2 regions of the Telluria sp. GW821-FHT07G12 genome follow, and region 2 is predicted to be linked to the other one. Evidence: riboswitches for the same ligand, from Rfam matches in the RefSeq annotation. Region 2 holds a riboswitch; the other holds the start of a gene.
The links. A riboswitch is a leader RNA that binds a small molecule or an ion and turns the genes downstream of it on or off. The one in region 2 is predicted to bind cobalamin.
Positions count from the first base shown of each region.

Region 1: linked by a shared signal. The riboswitch ahead of AC07PE_RS26870 (TonB-dependent receptor plug domain-containing protein) and the one ahead of AC07PE_RS20230 (TonB-dependent receptor) in region 2 are both predicted to bind cobalamin.

Region 1 covers NZ_JBWKQA010000015.1:1,196-5,356, reverse strand. Annotated here, with positions in the region: gene AC07PE_RS26875 (FecCD family ABC transporter permease) at 1-672, opposite strand, end outside; gene AC07PE_RS26870 (TonB-dependent receptor plug domain-containing protein) at 691-2,541, opposite strand; cobalamin riboswitch at 2,614-2,843, opposite strand; gene AC07PE_RS26865 (histidine phosphatase family protein) at 2,838-3,383, opposite strand; gene AC07PE_RS26860 (adenosylcobinamide-GDP ribazoletransferase) at 3,387-4,161, opposite strand, start outside.
Region 2 covers NZ_JBWKQA010000005.1:357,405-361,565, reverse strand. Annotated here, with positions in the region: gene AC07PE_RS20235 (M1 family metallopeptidase) at 1-1,830, opposite strand, end outside; cobalamin riboswitch at 1,948-2,181, shown strand; gene AC07PE_RS20230 (TonB-dependent receptor) at 2,257-4,161, shown strand, end outside.

The DNA of each region.
Region 1 (4,161 bases), on a different contig from region 2:
CGCGCGTGCATTGCGCAGGGCGAAGGCGAGGCCGCCGGCCAGCACCAGCCAGGGCAGCAGCCGCAGCGGCGTGCCGGCCAGGTCGCCGATCATCCAGAACACCATATTGCGCAGCGCGCCTTCCGGTGCGATCGACAGCATCAGCGTCACCAGGGCCATGCAGGCCGACATCAGGATCACCCCGGTCAGCAGCAGGGTCGAGGTGCCGCCTTCGGCCGCCACGCCGCCGCGGATGTCGCGCCGCGCCAATATATAGAGCAACATCGACACCGCCACCGCACCGAGCAGCGCGGCACCGTCGACCACCACTGCCGCGCACATCATCAGCAAGGCGAACAGGGCGCCGACCGAGGCGCCGGCCGAGATGCCCAGCACGTAGGGGTCGGCCAGCGGGTTGCGCAGCAGGGCCTGCATCATGATGCCGGCCAGGGCCAGCGCACCGCCGGTGACGAAGGCCATCAGGGCCCGGCCGCCGCGCAGCGCGAGCAGCGAAGCGGCCAGCGAATCCTGGCGGCCGTGCAGCACCTGGCCCACGGCATCCGGCAGATCCGCCAGCGCCACCGTGACCGAACCCGTGACGCCGGAAAACAAGATGCAGGCGAGGGCGGCAAGCAGGAGCGTGCCGACGATCATGGTGGTGCGCTGGCGCGCGGCTTGGTGGAGTGGATGCATGCTGGCTTGATGAGTGAATTAACGGATCCCGTAGCGCAGTGCGGCGAACCAGCTGCGTTCGGCCGTGCCGTAATTACGCGCCAGCTCGTAGCGCTTGTCGAGCGCGTTGTCGAGGCGCAGCAGCAGCGACCAGTCGGGCGTGAACCGCCATGTAGTGTACAGGTTCAGCAGGCCGTAGCCACCCAGGCGGTTGGCATTCGCCGCGTCGTCGAAACGGCTGGCGGAAGCCTGCAGTTCGGCGCCGAGGTCGACGCGGTCGAGCGCATAGGCGGCCGTGAAACTGGCATGGCGGCGCGTGCGGCGGGCCAGCTGCTTGCCGGTGGTTTCGTCGCGCGGATCCTGCAGGTCGACGCTGGCGCGGAGAATGATGCCGCGCAGGCGCGTCTCGGCCGACATCGTCAGGCCTTCGAGCAGGGCGTGATTGACGTTGTAGGCGCAGCTGCCGGTGCGACTGGGGCAGGGATTGAGCGTCACGAGCATGTCGGTCAGGCGGTTGCGGTAGTAGTTGGCCTGCAGCTCGGCGCCGGCGATCCGGTAACGGAGGCCGACTTCCGCATTGCGGCCCTGTTCCGGCTTGTTGGTGCTCAAGCCGTAACCTGGGAAGTACAGCTCGTTGTAGGTCGGGGCACGGAAGCTGGTGCCGACGCTGGCAGTGGCGCGCAGGTCCTTGCTGAACTCGTAGCCGTAGCCGGCCGCGCCGGTGGTCTTGCCGCCGTAGACGGAATGGTCGCGGCGCAGGCTGAGGTCGAGCAGGTGGCTGCCGCGCCGCAGGTCGTAAGCGGCGGCGACGGAATTGGTGATGCGCGAGCGGTTCAGCGCGGTGCTGGAGCTGGACAGCACTTCTTCCTTGCGATGGCCAAGCAGGACTTGCAGGGTATCGCCGTCCAGGTCCAGCGTGTTCTGCCAGGTGTACTCATCCTGGCGGGTATCGATCTGGCTGGCGCCGTTGGCGGCGGTGCTGGTGAAGCTGCCCAGCCTGTCGTTCGAGCGGGCCGCCTGCAGGCTGCTGCGCCAGTTCGGCAGGATGCGGTCGTTCAGGAACACGGCATAGCTGTCGATGTCTTGTTCGTTGTGGGTGTCGTAGCTGGAGGCGCCGCTGTCGTACTGCGCGCGCAGGCGGCTCTTCAGGAATTGCGCGCCAACTTCATGCCCTGGCGCGAGCTGCACGGCGACGCGGCCGTTCACGCTGTTGCGCGCGTAGCCATCGTCATCCTTGTTGTAGCTCGAGGAGCCGGGACGGGTGCTGGAAAAGCCGTCGGCATCCTCGTGGGCGGCGCTGAGTGCATAGCTGACGCTGTGGTCGCCGCCGGTCGAGCCGTGCACGCCGGCGTCGTATTGACGGGCGCCGTAGCTGCCGGCACCGGCGCTGGCGCTGAAGGCAGGAGCACCCTCGCTCTTTCTGGTGAAGATCTGCACCACGCCGCCGATCGCGTCGGCGCCGTACAGGGCGCTGAGCGGGCCGTAGACGATTTCGATGTGGTCGATGCTCGACAGTGGAATCGCATTCCAGCTCGCCGCGCCGGTGGTCGAGGAACCGATGCGCACGCCGTCGATCAGGACCACGACCTGGTTGCTGTTGGCGCCGCGCAGGAACACGCTGGTGCTGGCGCCCGGGCCGCCGTTGCGGACGATCTCGATGCCGCGCTGGCGGCGCAGCAGGTCGGCAACCGAGCCGGCGCCGGAGCGCGCGATCTCTTCATTGGAGATGACGGTCGTATCCGGGATCACCTCGTCGGCGCGCTGCGGCGTGCGGATGGCGGTGACGACCACGGTCTCGAGGGCCGGATCGGCGAAGGCAGGAATCGAAGGCGCAGCAAGGGTGAATGCGAGCAGGGGCGCGGCCGCCTGCCGTGAAACGGAAAAGCTCATGATGGTAGGGTCTTTCGTGGACAACCGGCCGACGTCCCCGTAGGCCAGATTGAACAGAAGCGAGGGCAAGCCGCACGCTTCCACCTTTTGGCCGGTATCCGGGCTGGCAAGTGTGGCCGTCTGACCTTCCCATGCTTGCGCACAGTGGTATGAGAAGACGGTTGCCGCACGAGCGATTGCTTCATGCGGTACTTGCTTACCGTTGCGGGGGCAGCACACCTTGGCTCATCGAAGAGCTTTGTGTTTCCCGTTTAACTGCGCCTGAGGACTCAGGCGCGAGCACCAAAACGACGACATTATACGTCGAGCATCACCAGCTCGCCATAAGCGATGCGATGCGGCTTGCACGCGGCATCGAGCGCGGCCTGTTCCAGCGGGAGGCCGTCGCGCATGGCGCTCAACAGACGGATGGTGCCGGCATGGCAGATCAGCAGTGCTTCCGCATGAGCGGCCTGGCGCAGGTCGGCGAGAAAGGCCGCCACGCGCTGCGCGACCTCGAGCACGGATTCGGCGCTGCCGGGACGATAGTGCAGCAGGTCGGCGGCCCAGGCGTCCACTTCAGCGCGCGGGATGGCGTCCCAGGACTGCAGCTCCCAGCAGCCGAAGTTCATCTCGGCCAGGCGCGCGTCGAAGTTCAGCGTGGCTGCTTGCAGGCGATGCGCGAGCAGGGCGCAGCGCTGCAGCGGGCTGGAATAAACAGGAAGGTCGCCGGGCAGCCCCGCCGCGCGCAGGCTCGCATGCACCCGCGCGATTTCGGTCTCCGCGACCGCGACGTCGCTGGCGCCGTAGCACAGGCCGGGCGCGACATCGGGCTGCGGATGGCGGACCAGGTGAAGCTTCACCGATCAGGACCAGGCGCCATGGCCGAGCGTGGCCAAGAGGCCGATATAGATGAAGACTTCGGCCAGTTGCTGTACCGCGCCGAGGCAATCGCCGGTGTAGCCGCCGAGACGTTTGTGCAGCTTATGGCCCAGCCAGAGCGCGGCCAGCAGGGCGGCCAGCAGCGCCGCCAGCACTGCATCGGCCGAGATCCAGCCGGCCCCCAGCAGGATGGGCGCCGGCAGCAGTGCGGTGATGGCGGCGATCGTGAATTCGGCGGTCGTCATCTGCTGGGCGAGCGGCTTCGCCTTGCCTTCGCCGCGCACGTAGTCCAGCTTCCAGATCAGCGAGGCCGCGGCGAGGCGCGACAGCGGATGGGCCAGGAACAGCGCGCCGACGGCCAGGCGCGGCGGCAGCATCGCCAGCGCTGACAGTTTCGCGGCCAGCATGCAGACGATGCCGATCGCGCCATATGCACCGACCCGCGAATCCTTCATGATCTCGAGCACGCGCTCGCGTGTCATGCCGCCGCCCAGGCCGTCGCAGGTATCGGCGAAACCGTCTTCGTGGAAGGCGCCGGTCAGGTAGATCGAGGCAGCCGTCGACAGCACGGCCGCCACCGGCGCCGGCAGTACAAGGGCGGCCGCGAAGTACACGCCGGCGGCGATGGCCGCGACTACGCAGCCGACCAGCGGGAAATAGCGCGAGGCGTGCTGCAGCCAGCTGGCTTCGAAACCGACCCAGGAGGGAATCGGCAGCCGCGTGAAGAACTGCAGCGCGATGAAGAAGAGGCGAAGCTGC
Region 2 (4,161 bases):
GTCCTGCTTGTCCTCGACCCAGTTGCTGCCTGCCTGGCGCGTGCCCGGCAGCGGCAGCACTTCGCGGCTGTTGATTTCCGCGACACGGTCGTCGACCTTGGTCACTGCGTACACCTGCTGGGCGAACACGGCTTCGACGGCGGCGCGCTGGCCGGTCACTTCGGCCAGGGTCTCGCGCAGGTCGGCGGTGCTCGGATGGCGGAACTTCCAGCGGCGGTAGTATTCCTTGAAGGCGCGCTCCATCGGCTCCTTGCCGACGCGCTCTTCGAGGTCGCGCATCAGGGTCGCGGTGCGGCTGTAGACCGGGCCGATGTCCTGCAGGCGGTCGTAGGCGTTCTGGCCCGGCGCGTCGGCCGGGTCGTTGCGCGGAGTGCCCATGCGCTCGGCGGCGAAGGCGTCGAAGCTTGGCGTGATGCCGATCCGGCGCATGAAGGGCGAAGCGGCGTGGATCTTCTGGCCGCGCTCGCGGATCATGCGCAGGTCCCAGTATTCATTCAGGCCTTCGTCCAGCACCGGTTCTTCGAACTCGTTGTTGGCCAGCAGGCCGTAGAAGTAGCCGTGGCCGAATTCGTGGATGGTGACGAAGTCCAGCAGATACTGCTGGCCCAGCTCGGGATCGATCTCGGCATAGCCTTCGGCGGTGAAGAAGGTCGGGTACTCCATGCCGCCGGCTTCCTCGGCGTTGTGGGGCGGGATCACGACCGTCAGCGTTTTATACGGATAGGGGCCGAGTGTGTTCGAGAAGTAGGTTAGCGAATCCTTGGCCGCCTTCATCGCGGGCGCCGCGCTGGCCGCGTACTCGGGCGGGTAGAGCACGGTGACGGTCACGTTCGGGCTGCCCGGTCCGGTCCAGGTCTCGACCATCGGCTTGGCCGAGCGCTTGTCGGCGGTCCAGGCGAAGTCGTGGACGTCGCCCTGCACGTAGCGGTGGGTGAGCATGCCGTTCTTCTCGACCGGGGCGCCCTGCGGCTCGCCGGTGGCGCCGACCGTGTATTCCTTCGGCGCCGAGATGCGCACGTCGTAGCTGCCGAAATCGGCGTAGAACTCGGAGTTCAGGTGCATCTCGTGCGCGTTCCAGCGCGGCGCCGTGGCCCCGCGTTCGCCCGGCAGTTCCAGCACGGCGATCTTCGGGAACCACTGGCCGACCAAGTGGAAGCTGCCGAAGTAGCCGGTGCGCGCCATCACCCGCGGCAGCTGGGTGTGGAAGTCGATGTCCAGCACGGTCGAGGCGCCAGGCGCCACGGCCGTCGGCAGGTCCAAGCGCACCACGGTATGGTCGGTGGCCGGGCCCTTGTCGGGATGGACGAAGGTCCAGGGCACGGTCGCCTCGCCCTGGGTCACGGTGCGCAGGGCGATGTGGCCCCATTCGCCTTCCTTGATTTCGACGCCGGAGCGGAAGGCGCCTTCGCGCTGGCGCTTCTCGGTGAAGAAGGTGCTGCCCGCGCCTTCGAAGGCATTCATGTACAGGTGCACGTAGACGCTTCTGACCGGCACGCTGCTGCGGTTGCGCCAGCTGAGTTTTTCGCGGCCCGTCACCGTGTGCTTGACCGGGTCGAGGGTGGCGTCGATGTCGTAGTGGACGACCCGGTCCGACAGCGTCGGCTCGAGTCCGGTGCGGACGCCGCCCCAGGCGTTCGGCGCGCTCGGTACCAGCACCGCGGCTGCGTTCGGCGCTGCCAGCGCGATGCCGTCCGTTGACGCCGCCGGCGCGGCGGCTGCGGCAGGCGCCGGTGCAGGCTTGTCCGGACCAGCCAGCAGGTCGGCGGTGACCGCCACCCCCGCCGCCAGCAGGACCGCGGCCGCGCCCGTGCGCAAGAATGTGGAACCCAATCTCATTCGAAGACCCCCAAAGTCTGGATGAAGTTTATTAAGTTGCTTTTGTGCTCACACTATATGCGAAAAAACCCCTCAATGACCGTCCGACGGCAGAGATGTTGCTTAATAGGTTTATAATTTCGGGGTTCTGGTGCCCGCATGCGTCGTCGTATGCATGCAGTTAAACGGGAAACACGGAGCGCAGGCGCCCCCGGCGCCGCGCCAACGTGTGCTGCCCCCGCAACGGTAAACAAGCGTCGCTCTTAACGGCGACTGGCTGCTTCAAACACCACTGCGCGCTGTGCGTAGGAAGGTGGAGCGGTCCGTCTTGCTAGCCCGGATACCGGCCAGACAGGGGGAAGCGGGCGCCATGCCGCGCTTCCATGACGAGCCGGCATGCGGGGACGCGCGCCGGCCTAACGACCGACCAAAGAAACATCGATGACTTCCAAGAATCAGCCCGCACTCGCGCTGGCCTGCGCCTTTGCCTTTTCCATTCCCTTTGCCGCCCACGCCGACGAGCCAGCATCGTCGACCGTCGTCATCACCGGTTCGCGCTTTCCCAGCGCCGACACGCTGGAGCCGATCGGCGCCACTGTCATCACCCGCGACGAGATCCGCCAGGCCGGCGTGAACGACGTCAACGGTGCGATCCGCAAGATCGGCGGCGTGTTCGGGCGCCAGAGCCTGGACTCTTCACCCGACTTCGCGCTCGACCTGCGCGGCTTCGGCACGAACGGCGCGCAGAACATGGTGATCCTGGTCGACGGCGTGCGCCTGAACGAGAACGAGCTGGCCAATTCGGTGCTGTCGACCATCCCCATCGACACCGTCGAGCGCATCGAGATCGTGCGCGGCGGCAGCAGCGTACTGTATGGCGAAGGCGCCACCGGCGGCGTGATCCAGATCGTCACGCGCAAGGATGCGCGCTACGCCCAATCGGGCACGCATGGCTCGGTATTCGCCGAAGCCGGCCAGTTCAAGGAGCGCGACCTGCGCGCTTCCCTGTCGCACGTGGCGGGCAATGTCAGCCTGGATGCCGCCGTGGCGCGCCAGGACAACGACAACTACCGCGCCAACAGCGCCTTCACGCAGAACAGCATCTCGGCCGGCGCGCAGCTGGCCTATGTGGGCGGCCGCGCCGGCGTGCGCGTGGAAAGCGCGCGCCAGGATACGCGCCTGCCAGGCTCGCTGACCCTGGCCCAGTTCCAGGCCAATCCGCGCCAGACCCAGACCCCGAAGGATTTCGGCACGCTCGATACCGACCGCGTCACCGCCTTTGCCGACTACCGCATCGGCGAAGTCGACCTGGCGGCCGAGCTGTCGCACCGCGAACGCGACGTCGACTCGAATTACTACTTCGGTTCAAGCGCCTCGGTAACCAAGTACAAAGGGCGCCAGAACCAGTTCTCGCCGCGCGCGCGCTGGCTGCATACGCTGGACGGCGGCATGCTGAACGAATTGGTGACCGGCGTCGACGTCAACGACTGGAAGCGCAAGACCACGTCCGACTACTCGCTGGCCGACGCCAGCCAGAAATCGAAGTCCTTCTACCTGCGCGACGAGCTGCGCTTCGATCCTGCCCACGACGGCCGCATCGCGCTGGGCGCGCGCCGCGAGATCTTCGAGAAGGACTACATCGACGCGATGGCCGGCGGCGTTGCCGACAATGGTTCGCAGGGCCAGAACGCCTGGGAGGCGCAGGGCAGCTACCGCGTGCTGCCGCAGCTGGAGCTGACGGCGCGGGCAGGGCAGAGCTACCGCGTGGCCAACGTCGACGAGAACAGCTTCCGCACCAGCCTGAGCCTGCTGAAGGTGCAGACCTCGCACGACCTGGAATTCGGCGCCAGCTGGGGCAACGAGGTGCAGAAGCTGACGGCGCGCGTGTTCCGCCACAAGCTGGACAACGAGATCTTCTACGACCCGACCGCCTTCGCCAACACCAACCTCGACCCGACCCGCCGCCAGGGCTTCGAAATCGACGCCGAGACCCAGCTGGCGGCCGGCTGGCGCGCCACCGCCCACCTGCAGCACGTGAACGCCAAGTTCACGGAAGGCCCGAACGCCGGCCGCGAGATGGTGCTGGTGCCGAAGAACGTGCTCACCGCCCGCCTGAGCTGGCTGCCGGGCAATGGCCATAGCGCGGACTTCGGCGCGCAATGGGTCGACCGCCAGCGTTACGGCAGCGACTTCGACAACCGCTGCGCCGCCACCATGCCGTCCTACGTGAGCTTCGATGCGCGCTACGCCGTCAAGCTGGGCCCGTGGGAAGTCGCGGTGAGCGGCCTGAACCTGGCCGACCGCCGCTACTACAGCTACGCCTACGGCTGCCAGTCGGGCATCTAC